2 regions of the Streptomyces cinereospinus genome follow, and region 1 is predicted to be linked to the other one. Evidence: riboswitches for the same ligand, from Rfam matches in the RefSeq annotation. Region 1 holds a riboswitch; the other holds the start of a gene.
What was found. Region 1 has a riboswitch for glycine ahead of gcvP (aminomethyl-transferring glycine dehydrogenase). Riboswitches for the same ligand answer to the same signal wherever they lie in the genome.
Positions count from the first base shown of each region.

Region 2: another riboswitch for glycine. It lies ahead of gcvT (glycine cleavage system aminomethyltransferase GcvT); the one in region 1 lies ahead of gcvP (aminomethyl-transferring glycine dehydrogenase).

Region 1 is NZ_JBHMCY010000067.1:23,850-38,422, reverse strand. Features, by position in the region: gene ACFF45_RS27725 (DUF881 domain-containing protein) at 1-414, shown strand, start outside; gene ACFF45_RS27720 (zinc-ribbon and FHA domain-containing protein) at 476-1,435, shown strand; gene ftsR (transcriptional regulator FtsR) at 1,479-2,222, shown strand; gene ACFF45_RS27710 (bifunctional nuclease family protein) at 2,744-3,217, shown strand; gene ACFF45_RS27705 (MerR family transcriptional regulator) at 3,481-4,164, shown strand; partial or broken gene ACFF45_RS27700 (DNA polymerase IV) at 4,249-5,687, shown strand; gene ACFF45_RS27695 (PRC-barrel domain-containing protein) at 5,609-5,980, opposite strand; glycine riboswitch at 6,095-6,192, shown strand; gene gcvP (aminomethyl-transferring glycine dehydrogenase) at 6,367-9,252, shown strand; partial or broken gene ACFF45_RS27685 (molybdate ABC transporter permease subunit) at 9,457-9,946, opposite strand; gene ACFF45_RS27680 (TOBE domain-containing protein) at 10,340-10,735, opposite strand; partial or broken gene ACFF45_RS27675 (aminotransferase class III-fold pyridoxal phosphate-dependent enzyme) at 10,794-11,063, shown strand; gene ACFF45_RS27670 (DUF5999 family protein) at 11,240-11,446, opposite strand; gene ACFF45_RS27665 (hypothetical protein) at 11,930-12,523, opposite strand; gene ACFF45_RS27660 (glutamate-cysteine ligase family protein) at 13,089-14,573, shown strand, end outside.
Region 2 is NZ_JBHMCY010000051.1:9,325-23,897, reverse strand. Features, by position in the region: gene ACFF45_RS24005 (trimeric intracellular cation channel family protein) at 1-469, opposite strand, end outside; gene ACFF45_RS24000 (ABC transporter ATP-binding protein) at 533-1,825, opposite strand; gene ACFF45_RS23995 (ABC transporter ATP-binding protein) at 1,840-2,934, opposite strand; gene ACFF45_RS23990 (ABC transporter permease) at 2,931-3,929, opposite strand; gene ACFF45_RS23985 (ABC transporter substrate-binding protein) at 4,069-5,862, opposite strand; gene ACFF45_RS23980 (ABC transporter permease) at 5,933-6,940, opposite strand; gene ACFF45_RS23975 (enhanced serine sensitivity protein SseB C-terminal domain-containing protein) at 7,305-8,102, opposite strand; gene ACFF45_RS23970 (enhanced serine sensitivity protein SseB) at 8,260-9,039, opposite strand; gene ACFF45_RS23965 (AAA family ATPase) at 9,112-9,780, opposite strand; glycine riboswitch at 10,024-10,123, shown strand; glycine riboswitch at 10,124-10,240, shown strand; gene gcvT (glycine cleavage system aminomethyltransferase GcvT) at 10,275-11,393, shown strand; gene gcvH (glycine cleavage system protein GcvH) at 11,502-11,879, shown strand; gene glyA (serine hydroxymethyltransferase) at 11,894-13,156, shown strand; gene ACFF45_RS23945 (L-serine ammonia-lyase) at 13,221-14,573, shown strand, end outside.

The DNA.
Region 1 (14,573 bases):
CAACTCGGTGTGCTGGCGGGCACGGTGGCGGCGCAGGGGCCCGGCATCACGATGACCATCGACGACACGAAGGGGACGGTCGAGGCGGACATGCTGCTCGACGCGATCCAGGAACTGCGCGCGGCCGGCGCGGAGGCGATCCAGGTGAACGGTGTGCGGGTCGTCGCGAGCACATATCTGACGGACTCCGGGGAAAGTGTGAGCGTCGACGGGAACAAGATCAACGCTCCCTTTCGTTTCCAGGTCATCGGCAAGCCGCAAGACCTGGAGCCGGCGCTCAACATCCCGGGAGGCGTGGTGCAGACACTGGAGAAGGAGCAGGCCACAGTGACTGTCGAGCGGTCGGACGAGATCGTCGTGGACGCCTTGCGAGCGGCAGAGCGACCTGACTACGCTCGGTCGTCCTCCCAGTGAACCGAGGGTGCATGGCGGACGTCCGGGGAGGGCATGACGTTGCGGGGGGTCGACGCACCGAATGGGTGGTGCGTGGTGGAAACTGTCCGGTGGAGACGGACGTTGTGAGGATGTCCGGGTCGGCCAGAGTGTGCAATCAGGGTTCGTCCTGCCCCACGGGCGGGTCTGTTTCGGTCAAGGGGAATCGCCCGTGAAGTTGTTTGCGAAGTTGTTCGGCAAGAGCGCGCGAGAGGGCAGCGGCAACGCGACCGCTCGTCATCGCGCACAGCCTGACGCGGAGGGCCAGCGTCCGCTGTTCCGGGACCAGGTCGCTGGTCCGGGTGGTGACATTTCCGGTGGTCAGGGCGCGCCGTCGGTTGACCCTGCCCAGGCCGGAGGCATAGGTTTCGGGCAACCGTCAACCTCAAGTGCGGGTGGAGGGTTTTCCGCCGACCCGTACGCGTCCCACGCCCCTGCGGGGCAGCCGCGGCAGGAGGATCCGTCCATGTCGGCCCTGGTTTGTACGAGGTGCGGCAACCGCAACGCGGAGAGCAGTCGCTTCTGTTCCCATTGCGGTGCTCCGCTGCGGGCGGGGGCGGCGGCCGAGCGTCCGTCGGAGACCACCTCGACCATCTCCATCAGCGGCCTGGAGGCGTACGACGCCGAGGCCACCGGTCAGACGATGATGCCGACGCTCTCCCCGGAGGCGCAGGCCGCGGTGGACGCGCTGCCGCTGGGGTCGGCGTTGCTGGTGGTGCGCCGGGGGCCGAACTCGGGCAGCCGCTTCCTCCTGGACAGCGACCTGACCACGGCCGGGCGTCACCCGCAGAGCGACATCTTCCTGGACGACGTGACGGTCTCGCGCCGCCACGTGGAGTTCCGGCGCGGCGCGGACGGGTCGTTCACGGTGGCCGACGTCGGCAGCCTGAACGGCACCTACGTCAACCGCGAGCGGATCGACCAGGTCGCCCTGTCGAACGGTGACGAGGTGCAGATCGGCAAGTACCGGCTGGTCTTCTACGCGAGCCGGCAGGGCATCTGACCCTCCTCCGGGATCCGTCCGGAGGGACACCGAGGGAAGGTCCATGCGTCACACACCGAGCGGCGGCGCCGGGTACGGTGCCGCCGCCACGGACAGCGGGCTGATGAGTATCGGCACGGTGTTGAACGTGCTGCGCGCGGAGTTCCCCGAGGTCACGATCTCCAAGATCCGTTTTCTGGAGTCGGAGGGGCTGATCGAGCCGCAGCGGACGCCCTCGGGGTACCGGAAGTTCAGCGCGGGGGACGTGGAGCGGCTCGGGCATGTGCTGCGGATGCAGCGGGACCACTACCTGCCGCTCAAGGTGATCCGGGAGCACCTCGAAGCGATGGAGCGCGGGGAGCCGGTGCGGCTGCCGACGCTGGGCCGACAGCGTGACGGCGAGGCCGTGTCCGACGCCGAGGAGCCGGACGGGCCGACGGTGGCGCGGATCGGGCGGGCGGACCTGCTGGCGGCGGCCGGGATCGGGGAGCAGGAGCTCGCCGAGTGGGAGTCGTACGGGCTGGTCACGCCGGTGGGGGACGGGGTCTACGACGCGGAGGCCGTCACGGTGGCGTCGCTCGTCGTCGAGCTGGGGCGGTTCGGGATCGAGCCGCGGCACCTGCGGGCGATGAAAGCGGCGGCCGATCGTGAGGCGGGGCTCGTGGACCAGGTGGTGGCCCCGCTGAAGCGGCACCGGAATCCGCAGACCAGGGCACACGCCGAGGCCCGGGCGAAGGAGCTGGCGGGGCTCACCGTGAAGCTGCACGCGGCGCTGGTGCGAAGTGCGCTCGGGGTGCGGTTGCCCTGAGGGGCGGGGCTGTCGCCGCCGAGGTAGGCGGTCGGCCCGTATGCGAGGCACGGGTGCGGCGTCTCCCGAGGTCGCTGAGCGGGCTGGGGTGCCGGGTGCGGGCTGGGCGTCAGCGGGCGGCCGGACGGTGTGCCGGCCGGCGGGCTTTCGGGCGAGGCAAGTGCGCGGCGGGCTTTCGGGCGAGGCTTGTGCCGCAGCGCCTCGCGCAGGGTTCTGCGCAGAGCCTCGCACAGGTCTTCGGTCCGGCTCGGAGCGCTCGGCGCGCCGATGTGGGGGACTGCGCGGGATCCGGGCCACGGGGAGCTCCGTGGCGGCTCCAGGGGCGCCTGGACGGAAAGCCGGCGGAAAGCTGTCGGTTTCCACGAGGCCGTGATGCCGTCGGCGTACGGGGGCCGGTCCGCGTTCGCAGGTGGTCGGCGTCCCGGCCCGCCGCCCTGCTCCCGGGCGCGGGGCGGCCGGATCCCCGGGGCCGATCGTGGCCCGACTACCCAAACGTCCCGGGCACGGCCTAGGGTTGCTGTGTGAACGAGCTCGATGTCGTAGGTGTCCGGGTCGAAATGCCCTCCAACCAACCGATCGTGCTCCTGCGCGAAGTGGGAGGCGATCGCTACCTCCCCATCTGGATCGGGCCGGGGGAGGCGACGGCGATCGCCTTCGCCCAGCAGGGCATGGCCCCCGCGCGACCGCTGACCCACGACCTGTTCAAGGACGTGCTGGAGGCCGTCGGCCAGGAGCTCACCGAAGTACGCATCACGGACCTGCGTGAAGGCGTCTTCTACGCCGAGCTGGTCTTCGCCAGCGGCGTCGAGGTGAGCGCCCGCCCGTCCGATGCCATAGCGCTTGCCCTGCGCACCGGAACGCCGATCTACGGCAGTGACGGGGTGCTGGACGACGCCGGTATCGCGATCCCCGACGAGCAGGAGGACGAGGTGGAGAAGTTCCGGGAGTTCCTCGACCAGATCTCCCCCGAGGACTTCGGCACCAGCAGCCAGTGAGAGGTGACCGGCCCGGGTGGACGTACGGTCCGCCACGGGCCGGGGCGTGCCGGGTGGCCGGTCTGCGGCTCCGGCACGTGCCGGTGGCGAGTACGAGCGTCCTACGGCTTCCCGCCAGAGCATTCGGCTAGCCTTTCCCCGCAGCGGGGTGCGGGAAACCACTCTTAGGGTGATTATCACTCGGCGTGCCGAGTGTGGCGATCGTTGACGCGCCCTTGGTGACTGCCTACCGTCGAGAAGGCAGGTCAAGGACGGAGGTCGGCGTGAGAAGCAGCGGCGACGGTACGGCTGGGGGTGCCCCCGGACGCGGTTTCGGGGAAAGCGGTCCGTTCCCTCCCCCGAGCTCTCGGCTCCGCCCGAGCGCTGGGTGCGCCCCGCACGGCAGGGCGGGCGATCACGCTCCGCAGCGACCTACGGCCGTTCCCGGCGGCGGAGGGGCGGCGCCCATGGCGTCCGAGGAGATCGGCTACCGCGGTCCGACGGCCTGCGCGGCCGCCGGCATCACCTACCGGCAACTGGACTACTGGGCCCGCACCGGGCTCGTCGAGCCGAGCGTCCGGCCCGCGTACGGGTCCGGGACGCAGCGTCTGTACAGCTTCCGGGACGTCGTCGTCCTGAAGATCGTCAAGCGGTTCCTGGACACCGGGGTGTCGCTGCAGAACATCCGCACCGCCGTCCAGCACCTCAGGGAGCGCGGCTTCCGGGACCTGGAGCGGATGACGCTGATGAGCGACGGTGCCACGGTCTACGAGTGCACCTCGCCCGACGAGGTGCACGCGCTGCTCCAAGGCGGGCAGGGCATCTTCGGGATCGCCGTGGGGGTGGTGTGGCGGGACGTGGAGGGCGCGCTGTCGCAGCTCCACGGGGAGCGCGTCGACACCGGTGAGACGCTTGTCGGGCACAATCCCGCGGACGAGCTGGCCCGGCGGCGCAACCGGGCCGTCTGAGGCCTTCCGTACAGCAGCCGCCGGGGCCGTTCGGTCGTCGGGCCGCGGCGGGCGTTGTCAGTGGCGTGAGGCAGCATCGGACAGGTGAGAACCGCGCCCACGATCCTGCATCTCGACATGGACGCCTTCTTCGCCTCGGTGGAGCAGGCGTCCAAGCCGAGCCTGCGCGGAAAGGCCGTGATCGTGGGCGGGCTCGGGCCGCGCGGGGTGGTGGCGACCTGCTCGTACGAGGCCCGGGTGTTCGGGGTGCACTCGGCGATGCCCATGGCCCAGGCGCGCCGGCTCGCGCCGAACGCGGCGTACCTCGTGCCGCGCTTCGGGTTCTACCGGACGATCAGCGACCAGGTGATGGGCCTGCTGCGGGCGCTGTCGCCGCTCGTGGAGCCGCTGAGCCTGGACGAGGCGTTCGTGGACCTGGAGGCCGGTGAGGCGGCCTGGGACCGGGAGTCGGCGCGGCTGGCGGGCGTCAGGCTGAGGGCCGACATCCGGGCCGTCACGGGCCTGACCGGTTCCGTGGGGCTCGCCGCCTCGAAGATGCTCGCCAAGATCGCCTCCGAGCAGGCCAAACCGGACGGCCTGGTGCTCATCGAACCCGGCACCGAACGGGCGCTGCTCGGTCCGATGCCGGTAAGGACGTTGCCGGGCGTGGGGCCCGCGACGGGCGACCACCTGAGGCGGGCCGGGATCACCACGGTCGGGGAGATCGCCGAGGCCGGCGAGGACGAGCTGGTGCGGCTGCTGGGGAAGGCGCACGGGCAGGCGCTGTACGCCATGGCGCTGGCCCGCGACGACCGGCCGGTGGTCGCCGAGCGGGAGGCGAAGTCGGTGTCGGTCGAGGACACGTACGACGTGGACATCCACGACCGCACGCGGGTCGGGCTGGAGGTGCAGCGGCTCGCGGACCGGTGCGTACGTCGGCTGCGCGGGGCCGGGCTGTCGGGGCGGACGATCGTCCTGAAGGTGCGGCGGTACGACTTCTCGACGCTGACCCGGTCCGAGACGCTGCGGGGGCCCACGGACGATCCGGCGGTGGTGCGGGAGGCCGCGGCGCGGCTGCTGGACTCCGTGGACACCACAGGGGGTGTGCGGTTGCTGGGGGTGGGGGTCAGCGGTCTGGCCGACTACACGCAGGAGGATCTGTTCGCGCAGGCGGCGGGGGAGCGGGGCGGGGGGGAGGAGGACGCCCCGGCGGACGAGCCGGTGCGGGAGGAGCCCGAGCCGGCGGAGCGGCGATGGGCCGCCGGGCACGACGTGCGGCACGCCGGGTACGGGCACGGGTGGGTGCAGGGCAGTGGACTGGGGAGGGTGACCGTGCGGTTCGAGACACCCGGCTCCGGGCCCGGGCGGGTGCGGACCTTCCGGGTCGACGATCCCGCGCTGGAGCCGGCGGAGCCCTTGCCGCTGGTGGCGCGAAGACCCGAGCCGCAGGGCTGAGCCCTCGGGGTCACGTCTCCTCCGAACCCGCCAGCTTGCCGAAGTCGCGGTCCGGGAACGCGGGGGGCGCGGCCACGTCCAGGCCGTAGTGGTGGTAGAGCTGGAGTTCCTGTTCGGGGGAGAGGTGCCGGCCCACGCCGAAGTCGGGGGCGTCCTTGATCAGGGCCCGGTCGAAGGGGACGTGCAGGCTGCCGTCGACCAGCTCGCTGGGCTCCAGCGGGACGAAGGCGTCCCTGCTGAACAGGCCGGTCCTTATCGCGGCCCACTCCGGGACACCGGTCGCGTCGTCGAGGTAGACCTCGTCGATGGTGCCGATCCTGGTGCCGTTGCGGTCGAATGCCTTGCGGCCGATCAGGTTGCGCGGATCGATGTCGGTCTGCACGGGCCCTCCACTTGCTCGCAACTCATCCGTAGGCACAACAAAAGAGCACATTGCGGGAGGCGGCCACTCGAACGCCCGGGCGTTGACCTCGCTGGTAGTCTGGCAAACGGCTGCTGACCCCGTGCGGGAGAGTCCTCCGGCGAGACCACCGGAGGCGCCGAAGGAGCAAATCCTCCCCGGAATCTCTCAGGCCCACGTACCGCACGGACGAGGTCACTCTGGAAAGCAGGGCGGGTGTCACGGCTTCCGCTCTCACCGACGGTGCAAGCCGGACGTCCCCGGACGGCCGGTGAAGCTCTCAGGTCGAGATGACAGAGGGGGAGGCCGTCGGGGCACCCGTGCCGTGGTGTCCCTCGAAGGTCGCGTCAGACCAGGAGGCCTCCGCAATGACCGCCCAGCGCATTCCGCTCTCCGAACTCGAACAGGGCATCCCCTTCGAGCAGCGCCACATCGGGCCCGATCAGGAGGCGCGGGCCAAGATGCTCGCGCAGGTCGGCTACGGCTCGCTCGACGAGCTCACCGCCGCCGCGGTCCCGGATGTGATCAAGAACGCCGACGCCCTGGACCTGCCGGGCGCCCGCACCGAGGCCGAGGTGGTGCGCGAGCTGCGCTCGCTCGCCGACCGCAACCAGGTCCTGAGCTCCATGATCGGCCTGGGGTACTACGGGACGTTCACCCCGCCCGTCATCCTGCGCAACGTCATGGAGAACCCGGCCTGGTACACGGCGTACACCCCGTACCAGCCGGAGATCTCGCAGGGCCGGCTGGAGGCGCTGCTGAACTTCCAGACCGTGGTCGCCGACCTGACCGGGCTGCCGACCTCCGGTGCCTCACTGCTCGACGAGGGCACCGCCGCCGCCGAGGCGATGGCGTTGTCCCGGCGCACGGGCAAGAACAAGAAGGGCCTGTTCCTGGTCGACGCGGACGCGCTGCCGCAGACCATCGCCGTGATCGAGACCCGCGCCGAGCCGACCGGCGTCGAGGTCGTCGTCGCCGACCTCCGCCGGGGCATCCCCGCCGAGGTCGCCGGGCGGGAGATCAACGGCGTGCTGATCCAGTACCCGGGCGCCTCCGGAGCCGTACGCGACATCAAGCCGGTCATCGACCAGGCGCACGAGCTGGGCGCGCTCGTCACCGTCGCCGCCGACCTGCTGGCGCTGACGCTGCTGAAGTCGCCGGGCGAGCTGGGCGCCGACATCGCGGTCGGCACCACGCAGCGGTTCGGTGTGCCCATGGGCTTCGGCGGGCCGCACGCCGGTTACCTGGCGGTGCGGGAGAAGTTCGCACGGAGCCTGCCCGGGCGGCTCGTGGGCGTCTCCGTCGACGCCGACGGGAACAAGGCCTACCGGCTGGCACTTCAGACGCGTGAACAGCACATCCGGCGGGAGAAGGCGACCAGCAACATCTGCACCGCGCAGGTGCTGCTCGCCGTGATGGCCGGCATGTACGCCGTCTACCACGGCCCCGAAGGGCTGAAGGGCATCGCGCTGCGCACGCACCGGTACGCGGCGGTCCTCGCCGCGGGCCTGCGCGACGGCGGCGTCGAGCTCGTCACCGGCGCGTATTTCGACACCGTCACCGCGCGGGTGCCGGGGCGGGCGGCCGACGTCGTCGCCGCCGCGCGCGCGAGCGGGGTCAACCTGCGGCTGGTGGACGCCGACCACGTCTCGATGGCTTGCGACGAGACCACCAGGCGGGCCGATCTGACCGTCGTGTGGGCCGCGTTCGGCGTCGACGGGGACATCGAGGCCCTGGACGCCGTCACGGAGGACGTGCTGCCGGGCGGGCTGCTGCGCACTGACGACTACCTGACCCACCCGGTCTTCCACCAGCACCGCTCCGAGACCGCGATGCTGCGCTACCTGCGCCGGCTCGCCGACCGGGACTACGCGCTCGACCGCGGCATGATCCCGCTGGGCTCCTGCACCATGAAGCTCAACGCGACCACCGAGATGGAGCCGGTCACCTGGCCGGAGTTCGGGCAGCTGCACCCGTTCGCGCCCGCCGAGCAGGCCCAGGGGTACCTGACGCTCATCCGTGAGCTGGAGGACCGGCTCGCCGAGGTCACCGGGTACGACAAGGTCTCGTTGCAGCCCAACGCGGGATCGCAGGGCGAGCTGGCCGGACTGCTCGCGGTGCGCGGGTACCACCGCGCCAACGGCGACGAGCAGCGGACCGTGTGCCTGATCCCGTCGTCCGCGCACGGCACGAACGCCGCGAGCGCCGTCATGGCCGGCATGAAGGTCGTCGTGGTGAAGACCGCCGAGGACGGCGAGATCGACGTCGAGGACCTGCGGGCGAAGATCGACCAGTACCGCGACGAGCTGTCGGTGCTGATGATCACGTACCCGTCCACGCACGGCGTGTTCGAGGAGCACGTCGCCGAAATCTGCGCGCAGGTGCACGACGCCGGCGGGCAGGTGTACGTCGACGGCGCCAACCTCAACGCGCTCGTGGGGCTCGCCAAGCCGGGCCACTTCGGCGGCGACGTGTCCCACCTCAACCTGCACAAGACGTTCTGCATCCCGCACGGCGGCGGTGGCCCGGGCGTCGGCCCGGTGGCCGTACGGTCGCACCTGGCGCCGCACCTGCCGAACCACCCCCTGCAGCCCGAGGCCGGGCCGGAGACCGGGGTCGGGCCGATCTCGGCCGCGCCGTGGGGGTCGGCGGGCATCCTGCCGATCTCGTGGGCCTACGTCCGGCTCATGGGCGGCGAGGGACTGAAGCGGGCCACGCAGGTGGCCGTGCTGAGCGCCAACTACGTCGCCAAGCGGCTGGAGCCGCACTACCCCGTGCTCTACACCGGTCCGGGCGGACTGGTGGCGCACGAGTGCATCATCGATCTGCGGCCGCTGACCAAGGCGACCGGGGTGAGCGTCGACGACGTGGCCAAGCGGCTGATCGACTACGGGTTCCACGCGCCGACGATGTCGTTCCCGGTCGCCGGAACGCTGATGATCGAGCCGACCGAGTCCGAGGACCTGACCGAACTCGATCGGTTCTGCGAGGCGATGATCGCGATTCGGGCGGAGATCGAGAAGGTCGGCTCGGGGGAGTGGCCGGCCGACGACAACCCGCTGCGGAACGCTCCGCACACCGCCGGAGCCCTGGCCGGTGCGTGGGAGCACGCGTACGCGCGGGACGAGGCCGCCTTCCCGGACGGGGTGTCGGTCGCCGACAAGTACTGGCCGCCGGTGCGTCGGATCGACCAGGCGTTCGGTGACCGTAACCTGGTGTGCTCCTGCCCGCCGCTGGACGCCTACGAGGACTGAGCGGCGGCGACCCGCGTCGGGCCGACGCGGGTCGGCGAGGTCGATGAGGTCGGCGAGGGCTCCCTCGGGGGCCCTCGCCGCGTTCTCAGGCCGGGCAGGCGTGGGTCTGGGCGGCCTGAGAAACGCGGCCCGGACGGGGGTGCCCTCCTGGACGACGTCGCCGTGCTCGATGACGATCAGGCGGTCGGCCAGGACCATGGCGTCCGACGCGGTCGACCAGCGGTCCCGCAGGCCTGCCAGGACCGGGATCGAGACCGTGAGCAGGACCAGGCTGAGGTTAATCGCGGCCGCCGGGTCGTTCCGCGGGGCCAGGTAGCCCGCCAGGGGCATGGCCCGGGTGCGGCCGGGGAAGATGCCGGCGAAGGTGATCGAGGCGCCGGACTCGCCGAGCGCGCGGCCCAGGCCAGGACCGAGCCCGCGGCGATGCAGGGCGCGATCAGCGGGAGGGCGACGCGGCGGAACGCGGTGCAGCGGGAGGCGCCCAAGGTGGTCGCCGCCTCCTCGTAGCGGGGGCCGGCGGCGCGCAGCGGCCCTCGACGCCGATGACGAGGAACGGCATCGCCACGAACGTCTCCGCGATCACGACGCCCGCCGTGGTGAACGGCACGGTGACGCCGAACCACGCGTCCAGCCACCGCCCGATCATCCCGTTGCGGCCGAACGCCAGGAGCAGCGCGACACCGCCGACCACCGGCCGGCCAGGGGAGCTTCTCACCCTCCGCCTCGCCACCGGCGGAGCGCACGTCGTTCTGGTGGACGACGGCGGCGTCGGCCTCCTTCGACTTGGGAAGGACCGGACGGCGGCCTGGCGGGGAGGTGGTCGGCCGGCCTTCCGGAGAGAGGCGGCCGAACCGCCCCGCCGGCCTCCGCGAGGCGGCCGTCCGGTCTCCACGGCGAGGCGGCCGTCCGGCCCGCACGACGAGGCGGCGTCCGGCTCCACTGGAGAACGGCCGTCCGGGCCCTTCCCCTGCGTCGATCAGGCTGACGCAGATGCCAAGTGGAAGTCCGCTGTGTCATCGCATGCGCGAGGCAACAGGCGCGTGGATGATCGTATGCGCGAGATGGGCGAGTGGTGGGTGCCGTAGCGTCAAGTTCGGTCGATGTGTACGTTTGTCGACTTCACGCGGGCCGTGGCCTCCATGCCGACCTCCAGGCCCAGTTCCTCGACGGCCTCGCGGGTCAGGAGGGAGACCAGGCGGTGCGGGCCGGCCTGGATCTCGACCTGGGCGGCGACATCGCCGAGCTTGATCGCGGTCACGATGCCGGGGAAGGCGTTGCGGGCCGAGGTGTACGGCGTCTCCTCCTCGCCGCCCCCCGCCCGGGCGAGTTCCACCGAGAACGCGGCCAGGTCCCGGCCGTCGATGAGCCGCCGCCCGCTCTCGTCGCGGTGGGTGGCCACCCGGCCCGCGTCCGCCCAGCGGCGTGCGGTGTCGGGACTCACGCCGAGCAGTCGTGCGGCCTGGCCGATCGTGTAGGAGTGCATGCCGGTCACGATAGGGGGCAACCGGACATGGCGGACCCGGGGCCGGCCCTCTCGGCCGGCGGTGCTGATCGAGCCGGTCCAGGGCGAGGCGGGCGTGATCGTCCCGGACGACGGCTATCTGGCGGGCGTGCGGGAGGTGACCCGGCGCGCGGGGTGCCTGTTCGTCGCGGACGAGATCCAGTCGGGCCTGGGCCGCACGGGCCGCACGCTCGCCGTGGACCACGAGGGCGTCGTCCCCGACGTGCTGCTGCTGGGCAAGGCGCTCGGCGGGGGCATCGTGCCGGTGTCGGCGGTCGTCGCCCGCCGCGAGGTGCTCGGGGTGCTGCGGTCGGATGGGACCGGACTGGCCGGACTGGACGGGCGCTGTCCGTCCGCCGAGGTGGCCGGCGGTTTCACCGGGTGGGTGATCGGCATGTACGTCACCGAAAAGCCACGCGGCGTTCGACTGGTCCGACTGCGCGCCCCGAGCGGGGGCGGACGACCAGGGTCCGCCCTCTCAGATGATCAGGCCGCGGTCATCACGGGACTGCCGGCCGGCAGCCGGTGCGGGGCGATGATCTGGCCGTCCGGCAGGAGCTCACCGGTGTCCTCGAAGAACAGGACACCGTTGCACAGCAGGCTCCAGCCCTGCTCCGGGTGGTGCGCCACGAGACGGGCGGATTCCCGGTCGGCGGAGTCGGCGGTCGGGCACGGTGGCTGGTGCTGGCACATGGAAGGGATCTTTCGCTCTGTCGTGTCGGCTGGGACTGCCGTGGTGTCTGTCCCGCGGCGTGAAGCGTCGTTCATGGCCGCCCCCCGTTGTGATAAGTCGGTCGGACCCAGTGTTGCCCCGCGGGCGTCGTTCCGCAGGGATTTCGGTGCACCGCCTCTTCACAGGTTGGGACGCGTCACCCGGGCGGACGGTTCAGCCCAACTGCACTGTCCCTTCGGGTGGTTCGGGGTAGCCGGATGAGGCTAGTCCGGATGGACCGGAAAGCGGTTCCGGCTCGTCCGAGCGAATGTGCACTCTTGTGAGCGAGCATTGTGCTCGGGTGAGTGGAAAAGCGCTCTTCGGAGCGGAATTTCACTCCGGAAGGACGGCGGCGTACCAGCGGAAACAGGAAAAACGTCGGAAACGGCAGCGCACCCCGTCACCGGAATTCCGGTGACGGGGCACGAGGGACGGAGTTCGCCGCGTGACGTCCGGCTCGGCCGTCAGGCGGGTGAGCCGAGCAAGGGGGTGGGCGGGGCCGGCGGCACCCGGAGGGTCAGTACCGGGAGCAGGTCGGCGACCTGGTGCGGGCGGTTGGCCGCGATGCCGGGCGGGGCGGGAGCCAGCGGGACGAGCAGGTCGGCCGCCGCGGGATGGCCCGCGGTGCCGTCCGAGGTGCAGTCGCCGTGCAGCCAGAGCGTGAGCATGTACAGGCCCGGTACGGACAGCAGGCGCGGTTGGTACGACTGGGTGAGCGTCTCGGCCTGACGCAGCGCGCGCTCGGTCGAGACGATGTACGGCCCTTCGAAGAAGTGCGAGAAGGCCCAGCCGTCCGGCGTCAGCATCGTCTCCGCCGCGGCCACCACGTGGTCGCCGGAGCGGATCAGGAAACGCCAGCCGGTCAGCCGGGTCACCGGCTCGCCCTGGGCCGTGATCCGGTCCAGTGCGTGGACCGGCAGCGGCAGCTCGGGCGTCACGGCGCCCTGGGCGCTGCGCAGGGCGGGGGTACGGGCCTCGCGGACCGCGGTGGGGGAATCGAGGGCCGCGAGGACGGAGCGGAGTGCGGGCGCGGGAGCCGGAGGGACATGCAGCGGCATGGTGGGTCGCCTCTCGTTCGACAGGCAGGGTGACGCGAGGGGGGCGTGGGCAGACAGCGCTGTCAGCTCAGGGAAGGACAGAGAGGCGGGGCCGGGGTCTGCGAGCGATGGTGTGAGTGTGAGGCCTGCCGGGCGTGATCGCGACGGCAGTTTCCTCCGACCATGGGTGCCAGCCTTCTGCCCTGTCGACCGAGTTTATACGACATTTGTTCAGCCAGTGTTTCGTCTAACCGTCTCCGGGCACTCGCACAAGAGTTCATTCAGTCGGCGATACGTGGGAGAACATCCTGATTCCGAAGGGGGGACACCTCGATGACCTCGGAAAATGCCCGTGCCGCGGTCGGCCAATTCTCGTCGGCGTTTTTCACGAGGTCTCCGGCGGCGGAAAATGCGCGCTGCCTCATGCCCGGTGAATGTGCCGCTGGTCTTCCTTGGTGCAAGTGACCAGAGTAGCGGCTGTGGGAGATCGCCGGGGGAGTTACGGATCGCTCGGGCTGGGCATTATCCACCCTGACCCGGACACCGGCGGCCGGATCTCTCGGCCGCCCACCGAGGAGGGACTTCGATGGGGGAGAAGGTCGTGGCAGGCGCGTTCGACCTGTCCGATCGGCAGCGCTACCGCACGAAGCTCCAGCAGTGCCTGCGGGGACTGGAGCGGTTGCTGGAGGAGAAGCGGTTCGATCGGCCGAAGAACCTCATGGGGCTGGAGATCGAGCTGAATCTCGCCGGTGCCGACGGCATGCCCAAAATGCTCAATGGGGAGGTCCTCGAAAGGATCGCCAGCCGAGATTTCCAAACAGAACTCGCCATGTTCAACCTGGAAGTGAACATCACCCCCCATCGGCTGGGTGGGCGGGTATTCGACCGGCTCGCGGAGGAACTCCGTACGTCTCTGGCATATGCCCACCGGAAAGCGGGTGAGGTGGACGCCGGAATCGTGATGATCGGTATTCTGCCGACCCTCGAACGGGACGACCTCGTTTCCTCCAACCTGTCCGACGTGGACCGCTACGTGCTGCTCAACGAGCAGATCGTGGCCGCGCGGGGCGAGGACTTCACGCTCGACATCGACGGAGTCGAGCATCTGACGTGCACGTCGAAGTCGATAGCGCCGGAGGCCGCCTGCACCTCCGTGCAGCTGCACCTCCAGGTCACGCCGGGGCGGTTCGCGGATGTGTGGAACGCCGCGCAGGCGGCGGCCGCCGCGCAGATCGCCGTGGGGGCGAACTCGCCGTTCCTGTTCGGCCGGGAGCTGTGGCGCGAGTCCCGGCCGCCGCTGTTCCAGCAGTCGACCGACACCCGCCCGCCCGAGCTCCAGGCGCAGGGGGTCAGGCCGCGCACCTGGTTCGGGGAGCGCTGGATCAGCTCGGCGTACGACCTCTTCGAGGAAAACCTGCGTTACTACCCCGCGCTCCTGCCGATCTGCGACGACGAGGACCCGCTGGCCGTGATCGACGCCGGTGGCGTCCCGAAGCTCGCCGAGCTGGTGCTGCACAACGGCACGGTGTACCGCTGGAACCGGCCCGTGTACGACGTCGCCGACGGCGTACCGCATCTGCGGGTGGAGAACCGGGTGCTGCCCGCCGGGCCGACCATCACCGACGTCGTCGCCAACGCGGCCTTCTACTACGGGCTGGTGCGCGCCCTGGCCGAGGACTCCCGGCCGGTGTGGACCCGGCTGCCCTTCGAGGCCGCCGCGGCCAACTTCGACGCCGCGTGCCGGTACGGCGTCGAGGCGCGCTTCACCTGGCCGCGGCGGGGGCGGTACGGCGGTACGGCCGAGGTCGACGCGGTCGGCCTGGTCCGGGACGAACTGCTGCCGCTCGCCGCGGCCGGGCTGGACGCGTGGGGCGTCGAACCGGCCGACCGCGACTTCTACCTCGGTGTGATCGACGAGCGCTGCCGGCGCCGGGTGAACGGAGCGTCCTGGCAGGTGGCGACGTTCCACCGGGCCCTGGACAGCGGCCTGTCCCGGGAGGCCGCGCTGGCCGCGACGACGCGGCGCTACGCGGAGCTGATGCGCCAGGGCGATCCGGTGCACGCCTGGCCG
Region 2 (14,573 bases), on a different contig from region 1:
CGCGGTCCCAGCGCAGCAGCGACGGCACCTCGTTGGCAAGCACGTCCCGCAGGACGCCGCCGCCCACGGCGGTGGCGAGGCCGAGGGCGGCGGAGGCGTGCAGGCCGAGTCCGTACTCGTACGCCTTGGTGGTGCCCGCGACGCAGAACAGGCCCAGGCCGGCCGCGTCGAAGACGTTCACCCCGGCCTGGATGCGCTCCACGTGCGGATGGAGGAAGCAGACCAGGAGCGCGGCGAGCAGCGGTGTGACGAAGTACCCCAGGTCCGTGAAGGCGGCCGGCGGCACGGCGCCGATGATCAGGTCCCGGAACAGCCCGCCGCCCAGCGCCGTGGCCTCGGCGAGCACGGCGATGCCGAAGACGTCGAAGTTCTTGCGGACGGCCAGCAGGGCGCCGGAGATCGCGAAGACGAAGATCCCGATCAGATCGAGGGTGTGCTGGACGGACGGGGTGAACAGTTGCTGGAGCACCCTGACATTCTCACCCAGCGCCCGGCCCCCGCCTTCCGAAGCAAGGCGGGGGCCGGGCGCGGCTTACTTGTCGTCGGCCGCCGCGGTGCCCTTCGCGTCCGTGGCGGCGGCGTCCTGGGCGGCGGCGTCCTGGACGGTGCCGTCCTGGGCAGTGCCGTCCTGGGCAGTGCCGTCCTGGGCAGTGCCGTCCTGGACGGTGCCGTGCACCTCCGCGGCCACCGCCGCGCTCGTCTCCGCGGACTCCGCCAGCACCTCGTCCGCCACCAGCTCCGCCGCCTCCTTCGCGGCGGTCAGCAGCACGGTGTCCTGCGGCGCCTGGTCCGCGAAGTTCTCCGGGTGGTGGCAGGCGACCCGCTGGCCCGGCCGCAGTTCGAGCAGCGGCGGCTCGGCGGTCCGGCAGATCTCCGTCGCCTTCCAGCACCGGGTGTGGAAGCGGCAGCCGCTGGGCGGGGAGATCGGCGAGGGCACGTCGCCCTTGAGCAGGATGCGCTCGCTCTTGGCCCCGCGGCGGGCCGGGTCCGGGATCGGCACCGCCGACAGCAGGGCCTTGGTGTACGGGTGCATCGGCGACGTGTAGAGCTGGTCGCGGTCGGCCAGCTCCACGATCTTGCCGAGGTACATCACCGCGATCCGGTCCGAGACGTGCCGGACGACGGACAGGTCGTGCGCGATGATCACGTACGTCAGGCCGAGCTCCTGCTGGAGGTCGTCCAGCAGGTTCACCACCTGCGCCTGGATGGAGACGTCCAGCGCGGAGACCGGCTCGTCGGCCACGACCAGCTTGGGGTTGAGGGCCAGCGCGCGGGCGATGCCGACGCGCTGGCGCTGACCGCCGGAGAACTCGTGCGGGTAGCGGTTGTAGTGCTCGGGGTTGAGCCCGACCACCGACAGCAGCCGCTGCACCTCCTTCTTGACGCCGCCCTCGGGCGTGACGCCCTGGAGCCGGAAGGGCGCCCCGATGATCGTGCCGATGGTGTGGCGCGGGTTCAGCGACGAGTACGGGTCCTGGAAGATCATCTGCACGTCGCGGCGCAGCGGGCGCATCCCGCCCACGCCGAGGTGCGTGATGTCCTTGCCCTCGAACTCGACCGTCCCGGCGGTCGGTTCGAGCAGCCGGGTGATCAGCCGGCCCATCGTGGACTTGCCGCAGCCGGATTCGCCCACGACACCGAGGGTCTCGCCGGCCCGCACCTCGAAGTCCAGGCCGTCCACCGCCCGGACCGCGCCGACCTGCCGCTTGAGCAGGCCCTTGCGGATCGGGAAGTGCTTCTGGAGCCCGGTCACCTTCAGCAGGGTCTCGCCGGGGGCGGCGCCCTCGGTGAGGGTGGCGCCGCCGCTCTGGGCAGGGACGGTCACTGCTTTTTCCTCGCTCACAGCTTCGGCGCAATCTCTTCGGTCCAGATACGCTCCCGCTGCTCCTGCGACATGTGGCAGGCGGCCCAGTGCCGGCTGCCGACCTCGGTCAGCTCGGGGCGCACCGTGCGGGTGACGTCGTCCTTCGGGATGTCCGCGTACGGGCAGCGCGGGTTGAAGGCGCAGCCGGACGGGAGGTTGATGAGGGAGGGCGGGGAGCCCTTGACCGGGACGAGACGCTCCTGCTGGTCGCGGTCGAGCCGCGGCATCGAGCCGAGCAGGCCCCAGGTGTAGGGGTGGCGGGGCTCGTAGAACACCTTCTCGGCCGGGCCGCGCTCCACGCACCGGCCGCCGTACATCACCAGCAGGTCGTCGGCCAGCTCGGCGACGACGCCCAGGTCGTGGGTGATGACGATGACGGCCGAGCCGAACTCCTTCTGCAGGTCCCGGATCAGGTCCAGGATCTGCGCCTGGACGGTCACGTCCAGGGCGGTGGTCGGCTCGTCCGCGATGAGCAGTTCGGGGTTGTTCACCAGCGACATCGCGATCATCGCGCGCTGGCGCATGCCGCCGGAGAACTCGTGCGGGTAGTCGTCGACGCGCTGGTCGGGCTGCGGGATGCCGACCCGGTCGAGCATCTCCACCGCCCGGCGGCGGGCGGTCTTCTTGTCGACGTCGTGGTGGATGCGGTACGCCTCCACGATCTGCTGGCCGATCGTGTAGTACGGGTGCAGCGCGGACAGCGGGTCCTGGAAGATCATCGCCATCTCGCGGCCGCGCATCCTGCGCACCTGGTCGGCGGGCGCGGACAGCAGCTCGGTGCCGTTCAGCCAGATCTCGCCGGAGATCCGCGCCTTGCGCCGGCCGTACTGGCCGGCGGTGTGCAGGCCCATGATGCCGAGCGAGGTCACCGACTTGCCGGAGCCCGACTCGCCGACGATGCCGAGGGTCTTGCCCTTGTCCAGCTGGAAGCTGAGCCCGTCGACGGACTTGACCAGGCCGTCGTCGGTCGGGAAGTGCACCTTGAGGTCGCGTACGTCGAGGAAGGCGGTCGGCGCGGCGGCGGTGACGGGTTCGCCCACGGCCGCGCCGGTCTTGCTCAGTTCGGTCATGAGAGCCTCACTCGGGGGTCGATCACGGCGTACAGGACGTCCACCACGAGGTTGGCGATGAGCACCGCGAGCGACGTGATCAGGGTGACGCCCAGGATGACGGGCAGGTCCTGGTTCTTGATCGCGTTCAGCACGGCCTGGCCGAGGCCGGGCAGGGAGAAGGTGGTCTCGGTCAGGATCGCCCCGCCGATGAGGGCGCCGAGGTCCATGCCGAGCATGGTGAGGATGGGCGTCATCGTCGAGCGCATCGCGTGCTTGCGGATGACGACCTGCTCCCGCAGGCCCTTGGCGCGGGCGGTGCGGATGTAGTCCTCGCCGAGGATCTCCAGCATGGTGGCGCGCGTGATGCGGGCGTACATCGCCGCGTAGAGGAAGGCGAGGGTGACCCACGGCAGGATCATGCCGCCGAGCCAGCCGGTGAGGCTCTCCTCCAGGGGGACGAACTCGCCGTCGATCCAGCCCAGTCCGTAGGAGAAGACCGCCAGGCTGAGCAGACCGGTGAAGTAGATGGGCAGGGAGACACCCGCCAGGGCGACGATCATCGCGCCGCGGTCCCAGAAGCTGCCCCGCTTGAGGGCGGAGAGCACTCCCGCGGCGAGGCCGAAGACCAGCCACAGCACGGCCGCGCCGAGCGCCAGCCCCAGGGTCACCGGGAAACGGTCGGTCAGCACCGGCCAGATGGCCTGCTCACTGCGGAAGGAGTAGCCGAAGCAGGGCGCGGCGCAGTGCGTGACGTCACCGCCGGCCGCGTAGGTGCGGCCCACGAAGATGCCCTTGAAGAACTCCCAGACCTGCGCGTAGATCGGGTCGCCCAGGCCCAGCTTCACCCGCACGGCCTCGACGGCGGCGGGGTCGGCCTGCTTGCCCACGAAGCTCAGGGCGACGTCGACGCCCGCCCACTCGGGGATGAGGAAGAAGATGCTGAAGACCACCATGACGATGACCACGAGCATCACTGCGGCGGCGAACAGCCGCCTGATGAGGTAAGCGAGCACAGCTAACGGCCCGCCGCGGACCGCGGGCCGCCTCCGGTCTCCCCCACCGCCTCATGAGCGTGGGAGGTGCCCCGGGTGGCCCGCGGTCACGCCGCGCCGGCCTTCACCTGCCTTTCGTGCCGTACGGCGGGTGTGCCGGTTACTTCGTGTTCTTCAGGCCGAGGTTGACGAAGTCGTACATACCGCTGTACGCGTCCGTGGTGTAGACGTTCGCCAGCCGGTCCGAGCGCCAGTTGAGGAACCGCTCGAAGACGAAGGGCAGGTAGTACGCGCCGTCCATCACCTTGTGGTTGATCTCCGTGGCGATGCGGGTCTTCTCGGCGTCGTCCAGCGTGTTGACGTAGTCGTCGAACAGGCCGTCGATCGCCTTGTCCTCGATGAGCGCGTAGTTGTTGTTGGCGCTCTCCAGGATGTACTTGCTGTGCCACAGCGGCAGGCCGTAGCCCTGGACGGACGGGAAGTCGGCGCCCCAGCCCATGATGATGATGCCGTAGCCCTTCTTCTCCACGTTGGAGGGGCTGCCGATCACGCTGGAGTTCTGCGCGCCGTCGTACTGGTCGATCTCGACCTGGATGCCGACCTTCTTCAGCGACGCCTGGAGCGACTCGGCGGTGGCCACCTCGACGGGCTTGTTGTTGCGGACCGCGATGGTGGTCCTGAAGCCGTTGGGCTGACCGCAGGCCTTCAGCTCCTCCTTGGCCTTGGCAACGTTGCCTTTCTTGTCGGCGCCGGCCATCGCGTACGGGTCGTACTTCTGGCCCTCGCCGCCGGGGATGCCCGGCGGCAGCATGTTGGTGCCGATGTCGCCGCCGGCGACGGGGCCGCCGCGCGCGGTCTGCAGGGAGACGTGGTCGGCGCCGAGGAGCACCGCCTTGCGGCAGTGGATGTTGTCGAACGGCTTCACGTTCTGCGCGAGGGCCGCGTAGCGGATGTAGCCGGAGACCGGGTTGTCCAGGTTCTCCTTGTGCTCCCTCAGGGCGGTGGAACGTCCCTGCGGCGAGAGGCTGGTCTGGGCCAGGTCCAGGTCGTAGTCACCGGCGATCAGCCGGGCGTCCAGGTCGTTGGCGTTGGAGAAGAACTTGACCGTGATCTCGTCCGGGTACGCCTTGCGCACCGGGTCCGAGGCCTGCTTCCACTGGGTGTTGCGGACCAGTTCGAGGTCCTTGCCCGGGTTGTAGGACGCGAACTTGTACGGGCCCGAGGAGAACGGGTGCAGACCGTACTTGGACCTGGTGTCCTTGTCCTGGCGGACCGGGGAGGCGGAGATCAGCGCCAGCATCTCCTCGAAGTCCGAGTTGGCCTCCGGGAGCTTGAAGACGATCGTCTTGTCGTCCGGCGTCTCGATGGACTTCAGGCCCAGCTTGTCCGCCGACTTGTCCTTGTACGGACCCGGGTACTCGCCCTCGGGGTCGAGCACCTCCTTGAGGTACGTCGGGCCGCCGGAGAGCACGTCCTGCGCCCAGACGCGCTCGATGCCGTACTTCACGTCCTTGGACGTGATCGGCTTGCCGTCCTCCCAGGTGACGCCGTCACGCAGGGTGTACGTGTAGGTCTTGCCGTCGTCGCTGATCTCGGCCAGACCGGTGGCGAGGTCCGGGGTCAGCTCGGCGCCGGCCCTGCCCGGCTCCGTCTTGTTCGTGACGAGCTGGCGGCTGTAGTAGCGGGCGAAGTTCCACATGAAGCCGTAGTAACCGCGCGTGGTGTCCCACGAGTCGGCATCCTGCGCGCTGGCGAACTTCAGGGTGCCGCCCTTCTCGGCCAGCGCGGCCTGGGCGACCTTGTTGTTCGCGGCGTCGTAGCCGGCCGCGCCGTTCTGCGAACCGCCGTCCTCACCGCCGCCGCCGCCGCACGCCGCCGTGGTCAGCAGCGCGGCGACCACGGCGGCAGCGGCCATGGCCTGCTTGCGCCGCCCTGAGGTGCGTTGGGTAGTCACGATCTCGGATCCTCCGGAATTGATGAGAGACCCCGTGCCTTGCGCCACGGGTCACGAGCGGTACGGCGGTTCAGCGGGAGCCCTTGGGGTCCAGCGCGTCGCGGACGCCGTCGCCGAAGAGGTTGAAGGCCAGGACGGTGATGAAGATCGCCACGCCCGGGATGACCATGTACATGGGGTCCGACTCGTAGTAGTCGAGAGCGCTCGACAGCATCTGTCCCCAGGAGGCCGTGGGCGGCTTGACGCCCACGCCCAGGAAGCTGAGTGCCGCCTCGGTGAGGATGTTGGTGGGGATCATCATCGTCGTGTACACGATGATCGGCGCGACCAGGTTGGGCAGCAGCTCCTTGAACAGGATGTAGAACCGCCCGGCACCCAGCGACCGGGCCGCCTCGACGTACTCGCGTTCGCGCAGCGAGAGCGTCTGGCCGCGCACCACGCGTCCGATGTAGGGCCAGCCGAAGAAGCCGATGACCAGGATCATCACGAACAGGCGCACACCGGTGCCGCTCAGGCCCAGCAGCTCGTTCGGCATGACGGAGACCAGCGCGATGATGAACAGCAGCTGCGGGAAGGCCAGCAGACCGTCCATCACCCGGGAGATGACGGTGTCCACCCAGCCGCCGAAGAAGCCGGCGAGGATGCCCAGCACGGTGCCGAGGACCACGGCGACCGCGGCGGACAGGAAGCCGACGAGCAGGGAGATCTGGGCGCCGTAGACGATCCGGGCGAAGATGTCGCGGCCGTTGACCGGTTCGACGCCGAGCAGGTGCTCGCCGCTGATGCCGCCGAGCGAGCCGATCGGCGTGCCGAACAGCGGGTCGATCAGGTCCTCGTGGTGGGTCTCCGGGTCCTGCCCGACCAGGCCGGTGATCACCGGCGCGAGCACGGCGACCAGGACGAGGAGGAGCACCACGACGCCGCCCGCGAGGGCCAGTCTGTCGCGTTTGAGCCGCTCCCAGGCGATACGCCCGAGGGACCGTCCCTGTACGGCCTTTGCGTCGCCGCTGACCAGCGCCGCTTCCTCGGCCGCACTCGGGGCCGCTTCCACGGTCGGGTCGTGCAATGGTGCCGTCATCTGGCAGGGACCCCTCTCGACCGGCGGTAGCCGGGCCCGCACTTGCCGCTGTAGCGGCGTGTTGAATCCGTGTCAATCCGTCATGCCCTGGGGTGTGAACCCCTGGGGCGGGAGTCTTCAACGCTTTGGAGATCTGTCGCCAGACTTGACGGGGAAAGGATGCGCAACCGTGATGCTGTCTGCGGATTCCGTTATGCGGACGCAAGGGTACGGTTACCGAACGCAACGATGAAGGCCCGCACGGGCCTTGTCGTGGGAAGGCCCACGTCCGGCGCGGCCCTCGGTCAGTACGGCCCTCGGTCAGTACGGCCCTCGGTCGGTACGGCCCCCGGTCGGTACGGCCCCCGGTCGGTACGGCCCTCGGTCAGTAAGGCCGCGGGTATCCGTAACCGCCGGCCAACGGGGCCGGCGCCGGAGCGGCGTGGGCCTCACGGTCGTAGAACGGGCGGGAGTTGACGCGCAGCCACATCGCGACCGGGTCGAACTCGTCGGTCATCGCCACCGTCGACACCGGCAGCCCGTCCGGCACCGCGCCGATCGACTGCTGCATCATCGCCCGCACCGAGTCCACGGCGGACGGGGAGGTGTCGTACACGTCGAGACCGATGGCGAGGTACGGCGCCCCGAGCGCGGGCTGGACCCAGGCGCGGCGCAGGGAGCGGACGGCCGGGGTGCGATGGGCGTTCTGCGACAGCAGGGCGTAGAACTGCGGGATCTGGATGCCCGGTTCGGACAGCCGCAGCGGCCCGGCGGGCTGGCGGTCGAGGCCGGTGGCGATGCGGCGCAGGTCCAGCCAGGGGATGCCGACGCCGCCGCCGGGGGCGTGCGGGTTCAGCCAGAGGCCGTAGTGGTCGGGGTAGAGGGTGCGGGCCACGTCCAGGCCGTCGACCACCTCGTAACTGCGCATCCAGCCGCTCGCCGAGAGCTCCTGGGCGGAGGTGACGCAGGGCGCGTAGCCGTAGCCGTCGACCTCCATGTTCCCGTACTGGGCGTCGGGGCTGCCGGCCTGGCCGTGCCAGAGCAGCATCCAGACCTGGCCGGAGTGGGGGGTGGCGAGGGCGCGCAGGAGTGCCTCGTAGGCGTCGTAGCGCCCCGGCGTCACCTGGCGCAGCAGGTGCTCGACCTGGCCGGCCGCGGCCGTGCCCGTGCCGCTCGCGCTCACTGTGTACCGCCCCTTCGTGCAACGCCCTGTTCGAGCCGTGACCCTAGCTTAAAGGCGCCTGCCGACTCGGGAACTGTGTCGTCCCGGCGAGTGCGGGCCGTCCGTGGCCGGACGCGCAGGTCCCCGCGCCCCGGGGCCGGCCGTCCGCGCGGGCGTTTCACCGGCCGTGCTGGTAGAAGGGGCGCACCCGCTCCCGCAGCCAGTCGACCACCGGGTCCTGGGCCACGTCCATCAGGACCAGGTTGACCGGCCAGGCCACCGGCGTCCTGCCCAGGGCCCGGCCCAGGGCGTCCAGGGGGGCGGCGCGCAGGTCGCCCTCCCACTGGGAGAGTTCGACGCCGACGAACATCACCGGGTCGGCCGTCTCGATCGCCGCCAGGCAGCGGCGGGCCGCGGTGACGACGCCGAGGGCGGCGAACTCCGCGGACGCCGCCGCGAGGAAGTCCACCGGGTCGTCCTGCCAGTCGGGTTCGTACAGGCGGACCCGGCCGCCGTTCGCGGGGCCGTCGAGGGGGGTGCGGCCGGCCCGGCCGAGTTCGGCGACCGCCGGCGGGGGGAGCGGGACGCCCACCACGCCGCCGGGGTTCACCGCGATGCCCGCCTGCGGGGGCAGACCGCGGGCGAACTCGACGGCGGGGGCGACGGTGTACGCCATGTGGGGGCCGGCGACCTGGCGCAGCTGCTCCTCGGAGCTGAACACGGGGACGTAGGCCTGCCCGCCGATCTCGATGCCCGGCAGGTCCAGGGGGCCGCTGTGCGGGCCGCCGCCGCTGGGCAGCGGCACCCACACGAAGCTGCGGCCCAGCACCTCCACGATGCGGGCGCCCGCCGACGGGACGCCGAGGGAGGCCGACAGCACCTCCTCCAGCTCGTTGCCGGGCCACCCGCCGTGCGGATGGGGGTGCGCCTGCGCCGGAAAGTCCCCCGAGAGGTCCATCTGCCTACCACCTGCTCCGTACCAGTGCTGCCGGCTGAAAAGGCTAGCGCGCCGCCCGCCCCGCGCGCCGCGTCAGCCCGTGAAGCCGATCCGGCGCAGGGCGTCCGCCGCCGCGCGGTCGAGCAGGACGGCGGCGCCGCAGCCGCGGGGCAGGTCGCCGCGGTGCGCGCGGCGCAGCAGCAGGGCGGCGTCGCGGCGGTGGCGCAGGAACGCGTACCGCGAGACGCCCCGGCCGCGTTCGCGCTGGCCGGCCAGGGCCTGCTCGGGGGTGACGTCGAGCAGCAGCAGGTGCAGCGTGCCGCCGCGGCGGCGGGCCTCGCGGGCCAGCCAGGCACGCACCCAGGCCTGCGTGCCGCAGTCGTGCACGACGACGCCCTCGCCGCTGCGCAGGGCGCGGCGCAGCCCGGCGTAGTGCGCGAGGCGGACGAGGGGGCGGTAGACGGCGTAGGGCAGCCAGCTCGGCGTACGGCCGTCCCAGCGGTCGCGGGTGTCCTGGGAGTCGACGCGCCGGCCGCGGACCGCGCGCCGCATGAGGGTGGACTTGCCGCTGCCGGGCAGCCCGGTGATCACGACGAGGTCGTGCGGGCCGAACAGCAGGGCGTGCGGGCTGCGGCCCGCGCGCTCGCGCAGGTCGCGGACCACGGGGGACGGCAGCGGGGCGCACGCGCCCCGGGCCGGGGCGGTCGGCTGCTCGGGCAGTGCGAGGCCAGCGGTGGCCGCGTAGGCCGTGGTCCTGTTCACCGTGATCGTCCTCCCCTGGGGCGGTTCACGAGTTACCGTCCCCTTCGAGTGTAAAGAGAAGGTAATACGAGGCGTCTCGCGTTTCCGTCCGCTTCCCGCAACAAGCCTGCTACAGCACACTGTGCCCGGCTGGGGACGCTCCGTGCCTCCCCTTTGCCGCGATGCGCCCCCCACGGACGAGGCCCCCTGCCGCCCGGCGGCGATGCGTGCAATGATGAGCCCGCCAACTGCATACCGGCCGCTTGAATCCGCGCGGGAGAGTCCCCGGGCACGACATGACCGGGGCGCCGAAGGAGCAAGTCCCTCCCTTGAATCTCTCAGGCCCCGTCACCGCGCGGGCGAGGCACATCTGAAAAGCGGGCCGCTGCCGCAGTGGCTCCACCCAAGGTGCAAGCCGTGCTCACCGTCTGTCCCGACGGTCATGGCGAACCTCTCAGGTTCCGATGACAGATGGGGAGGAACGACCTCGCCGTCATGCCTTGGGAGACCGACCGATGAGCAGCACCGCACTCCGTCGTACCGCGCTCGATGCCCTGCATCGCTCGCTGGGCGCCACCATGACCGACTTCGCCGGCTGGGACATGCCGCTGCGCTACGGCTCCGAGCGCGACGAGCACCTCGCGGTGCGCACGCGGGCCGGCCTGTTCGACCTCTCGCACATGGGTGAGATCACGGTCACCGGCCCGCAGGCGGCGCGGCTGCTGAACCACGCGCTCGTCGGCGACATCGCCTCCGTCGGTGTCGGCCGCGCCCGCTACACCATGATCTGCCGCGCGGACGGCGGCATCCTCGACGACCTGATCGTCTACCGGCTCGCCGAGACCGAGTACCTGGTCGTGGCCAACGCGAGCAACGCGCAGACCGTCCTGGACGCGCTGACGGAGCGCGCGGAGGGCTTCGACGCCGCCGTGCGCGACGACCGGGACGCCTACGCCCTGGTCGCCGTCCAGGGCCCCGAGTCCCCCGGCGTCCTCGGGCGGCTCACCGACGCCGGCCTCGACGGTCTGAAGTACTACGCCGGCCTGTCCGGCACCGTCGCGGGCGTCCCGGCACTGATCGCCCGCACCGGCTACACCGGCGAGGACGGCTTCGAGCTGTTCGTCGCGCCGGAGCACGCCGTCACGCTGTGGGAGGCGCTGACCGAGGCGGGCGCCGGCGCCGGCCTGGTCCCGTGCGGGCTGTCCTGCCGGGACACCCTGCGCCTGGAGGCGGGCATGCCGCTGTACGGGCATGAGCTGACCACCTCCCTCACCCCCTTCGACGCCGGGCTCGGCCGGGTGGTGAAGTTCGGCAAGGCGGGCGACTTCGTGGGCCGCGAGGCCCTCGCCGAGGCCGCCGCCCGCGCCGAGGCCAGCCCGCCGCGCGTCCTGGTCGGCCTGATCGCCGAGGGCCGCCGCGTCCCGCGCGCCGGGTACGCCGTGGTGGCCGGCGGCGAGGTGATCGGCGAGGTCACCTCCGGCGCCCCCTCCCCCACGCTGGGCAGGCCGATCGCGATGGCCTACGTCGACGCCGCGCACGCCGCTCCGGGCACGCCGGGCGTCGGGGTGGACATCCGGGGCACCCACGAGCCGTACGAGGTCGTGGCGCTGCCGTTCTACCAGCGCCAGAAGTAGACACTGGGCTCGGGTCCACGTGACCCGTTGCATATTTCCCCTGCTCACACGCAGTTCAAGCAGTCCCCCATTCACCAGCACTCCCCCGCGTACAGGAGAATTCAGGCCATGAGCAACCCCCAGCAGCTGCGCTACAGCAAGGAGCACGAGTGGCTGTCGGCCGCCGAGGACGGCGTCTCGACGGTCGGCATCACCGAGTTCGCCGCCAACGCCCTCGGTGACGTCGTCTTCGCCCAGCTCCCCGAGGTGGGCTCCCAGGTGGCCGCGGGCGAGACCTGCGGCGAGCTGGAGTCGACCAAGTCGGTCAGCGACCTGTACTCCCCCGTCACCGGTGAGGTGACCGAGATCAACGAGGACGTGGTGAACGACCCGTCCCTGGTGAACTCCGCCCCCTTCGAAGGCGGCTGGCTGTTCAAGGTGCGCATCGCGGAGGAGCCCGCCGACCTGCTCTCCGCCGACGAGTACGCCGCCCACACCGCCGGCTGAGGAGTCGTAGCCACATGTCCGTCCTGAACACCCCCCTGCACGAGCTCGACCCGGCCGTCGCGGCCGCCGTCGACGCCGAGCTGCACCGCCAGCAGTCCACCCTCGAGATGATCGCCTCGGAGAACTTCGCCCCGGTCGCGGTCATGGAGGCGCAGGGCTCGGTCCTGACCAACAAGTACGCCGAGGGTTATCCCGGCCGCCGCTACTACGGCGGCTGCGAGCACGTCGACGTGGTCGAGCAGATCGCCGTCGACCGGGTCAAGGAGCTGTTCGGCGCCGAGCACGCCAACGTGCAGCCGCACTCGGGCGCCCAGGCCAACGCCGCCGCGATGTTCGCGCTGCTCAAGCCCGGCGACACGATCATGGGCCTGGACCTCGCGCACGGCGGGCACCTGACCCACGGCATGAAGATCAACTTCTCCGGCAAGCTCTACGACGTGGTCGCCTACCACGTCGGCGAGGACGGCCGGGTCGACATGGCCGAGGTCGAGCGGCTCGCCCGGGAGGCCAGGCCGAAGCTGATCGTCGCCGGCTGGTCCGCCTACCCGCGGCAGCTGGACTTCGCCGCGTTCCGCCGGATCGCCGACGAGGCCGGCGCGTACCTCATGGTCGACATGGCGCACTTCGCCGGCCTGGTCGCGGCGGGCCTGCACCCCAACCCGGTGCCGCACGCCCACGTGGTCACCACCACGACCCACAAGACGCTGGGCGGCCCGCGCGGCGGTGTGATCCTGTCCACCGCCGAACTCGCCAAGAAGGTCAACTCCGCCGTCTTCCCCGGTCAGCAGGGTGGCCCGCTGGAGCACGTGATCGCCGCGAAGGCGGTCGCCTTCAAGGTCGCCGCCTCCGAGGACTTCAAGGAGCGGCAGCGCCGTACCCTGGAGGGCGCGCGCCTGCTCGCCGAGCGGCTCGTGCGGGACGACGTCAGGGCCGTGGGCGTGGACGTGCTCTCCGGCGGCACCGACGTCCATCTCGTCCTGGTCGACCTGCGCGACTCCGAGCTCGACGGCCGGCAGGCCGAGGACCGGCTCCACGAGATCGGCATCACCGTCAACCGCAACGCGGTCCCGAACGACCCGCGCCCGCCGATGGTGACGTCCGGCCTGCGCATCGGCACCCCGGCCCTGGCCACCCGCGGCTTCACCGCCGAGGACTTCGCCGAGGTCGCGGACGTGATCGCCGAGGCGCTGAAGCCGTCGTACGACGCGGAGGCGCTGAAGGCGCGGGTCAAGGCCCTCGCCGGCCGGCACCCGCTGTACCCCGGCCTGACGAAGTAGTCCCCGGTGGGCTCCACAACGGCGTGGGGCCCGCCGCACCACCCCCTGCCCCCCAGGAGTCCCCGTGGCCGTCTCGGTCTTCGACCTGTTCTCGATCGGCATCGGCCCGTCCAGCTCCCACACGGTCGGCCCGATGCGCGCGGCCCGGATGTTCGCCCGCCGCCTGCGCGGCGAGGAGCTGCTGGACTCCGTGGCCGCGCTCCGCGTCGAGCTGTACGGCTCCCTGGGCGCCACCGGACACGGGCACGGCACCCCCAGGGCGGTGCTGCTCGGCCTGGCGGGCGACTCGCCGCGCACGGTGGACGTGGAGACGGCCGACGAGCGGGTGGCGGCGATCAGGGCCGCCGGCCGGCTGAACCTCCTCGGCGAGCACGAGATCGCCTTCGACTTCGGCACCGGCCTGAAGCTGCACCGCCGCAAGGCCCTGCCCTACCACGCCAACGGCATGACCCTGTGGGCCTACGACGCCTCCGGGGCGGAGCTGCTGTCCAAGACGTACTACTCGGTGGGCGGCGGGTTCGTCGTCGACGAGGAAGCGGTCGGCGCGGACCGCATCACACTGGACGACACGGTCCTGAAGTACCCCTTCCGCACGGGCGACGAGCTGCTGCGCCTGACGAAGGAGACCGGCCTGTCGATCTCCTCGCTGATGCTGGAGAACGAGCGCGCCTGGCGCACCGAGGAGGAGATCCGCGCCGGACTGCTGGAGATCTGGCAGGTGATGCAGGCGTGCGTGCGGCGCGGCATGTCCCGTGAGGGCATCCTGCCCGGCGGCCTGAAGGTGCGCCGGCGCGCCGCGAACACCGCGCGCAAGCTGCGCTCCGAGGGCGACCCGCAGGCCCTCGCCATGGAGTGGATCACGCTCTACGCGATGGCCGTGAACGAGGAGAACGCGGCCGGCGGCCGGGTCGTCACCGCCCCCACCAACGGCGCGGCCGGCATCATCCCGGCGGTCCTGCACTACTACATCGACTTCGTGCCGGGCGCCGACGAGGACGGCGTGGTCCGCTTCCTGCTCGCCGCGGGCGCGATCGGCATGCTCTTCAAGGAGAACGCCTCCATCTCCGGCGCCGAGGTCGGCTGCCAGGGCGAGGTCGGCTCCGCCTGCTCGATGGCCGCGGGCGCCCTCGCCGAGGTGCTCGGCGGCAGCCCCGAACAGGTGGAGAACGCCGCCGAGATCGGCATGGAGCACAACCTCGGCCTCACCTGCGACCCCGTGGGCGGCCTGGTCCAGATCCCGTGCATCGAACGCAACGGCATGGCCGCGGTCAAGGCGGTCACCGCCGCGCGCATGGCGATGCGCGGCGACGGCAGCCACAAGGTCTCCCTCGACAAGGTCATCAAGACGATGAGGGACACCGGCGCCGACATGAGCGTGAAGTACAAGGAGACGGCGCGCGGCGGGCTCGCGGTGAAC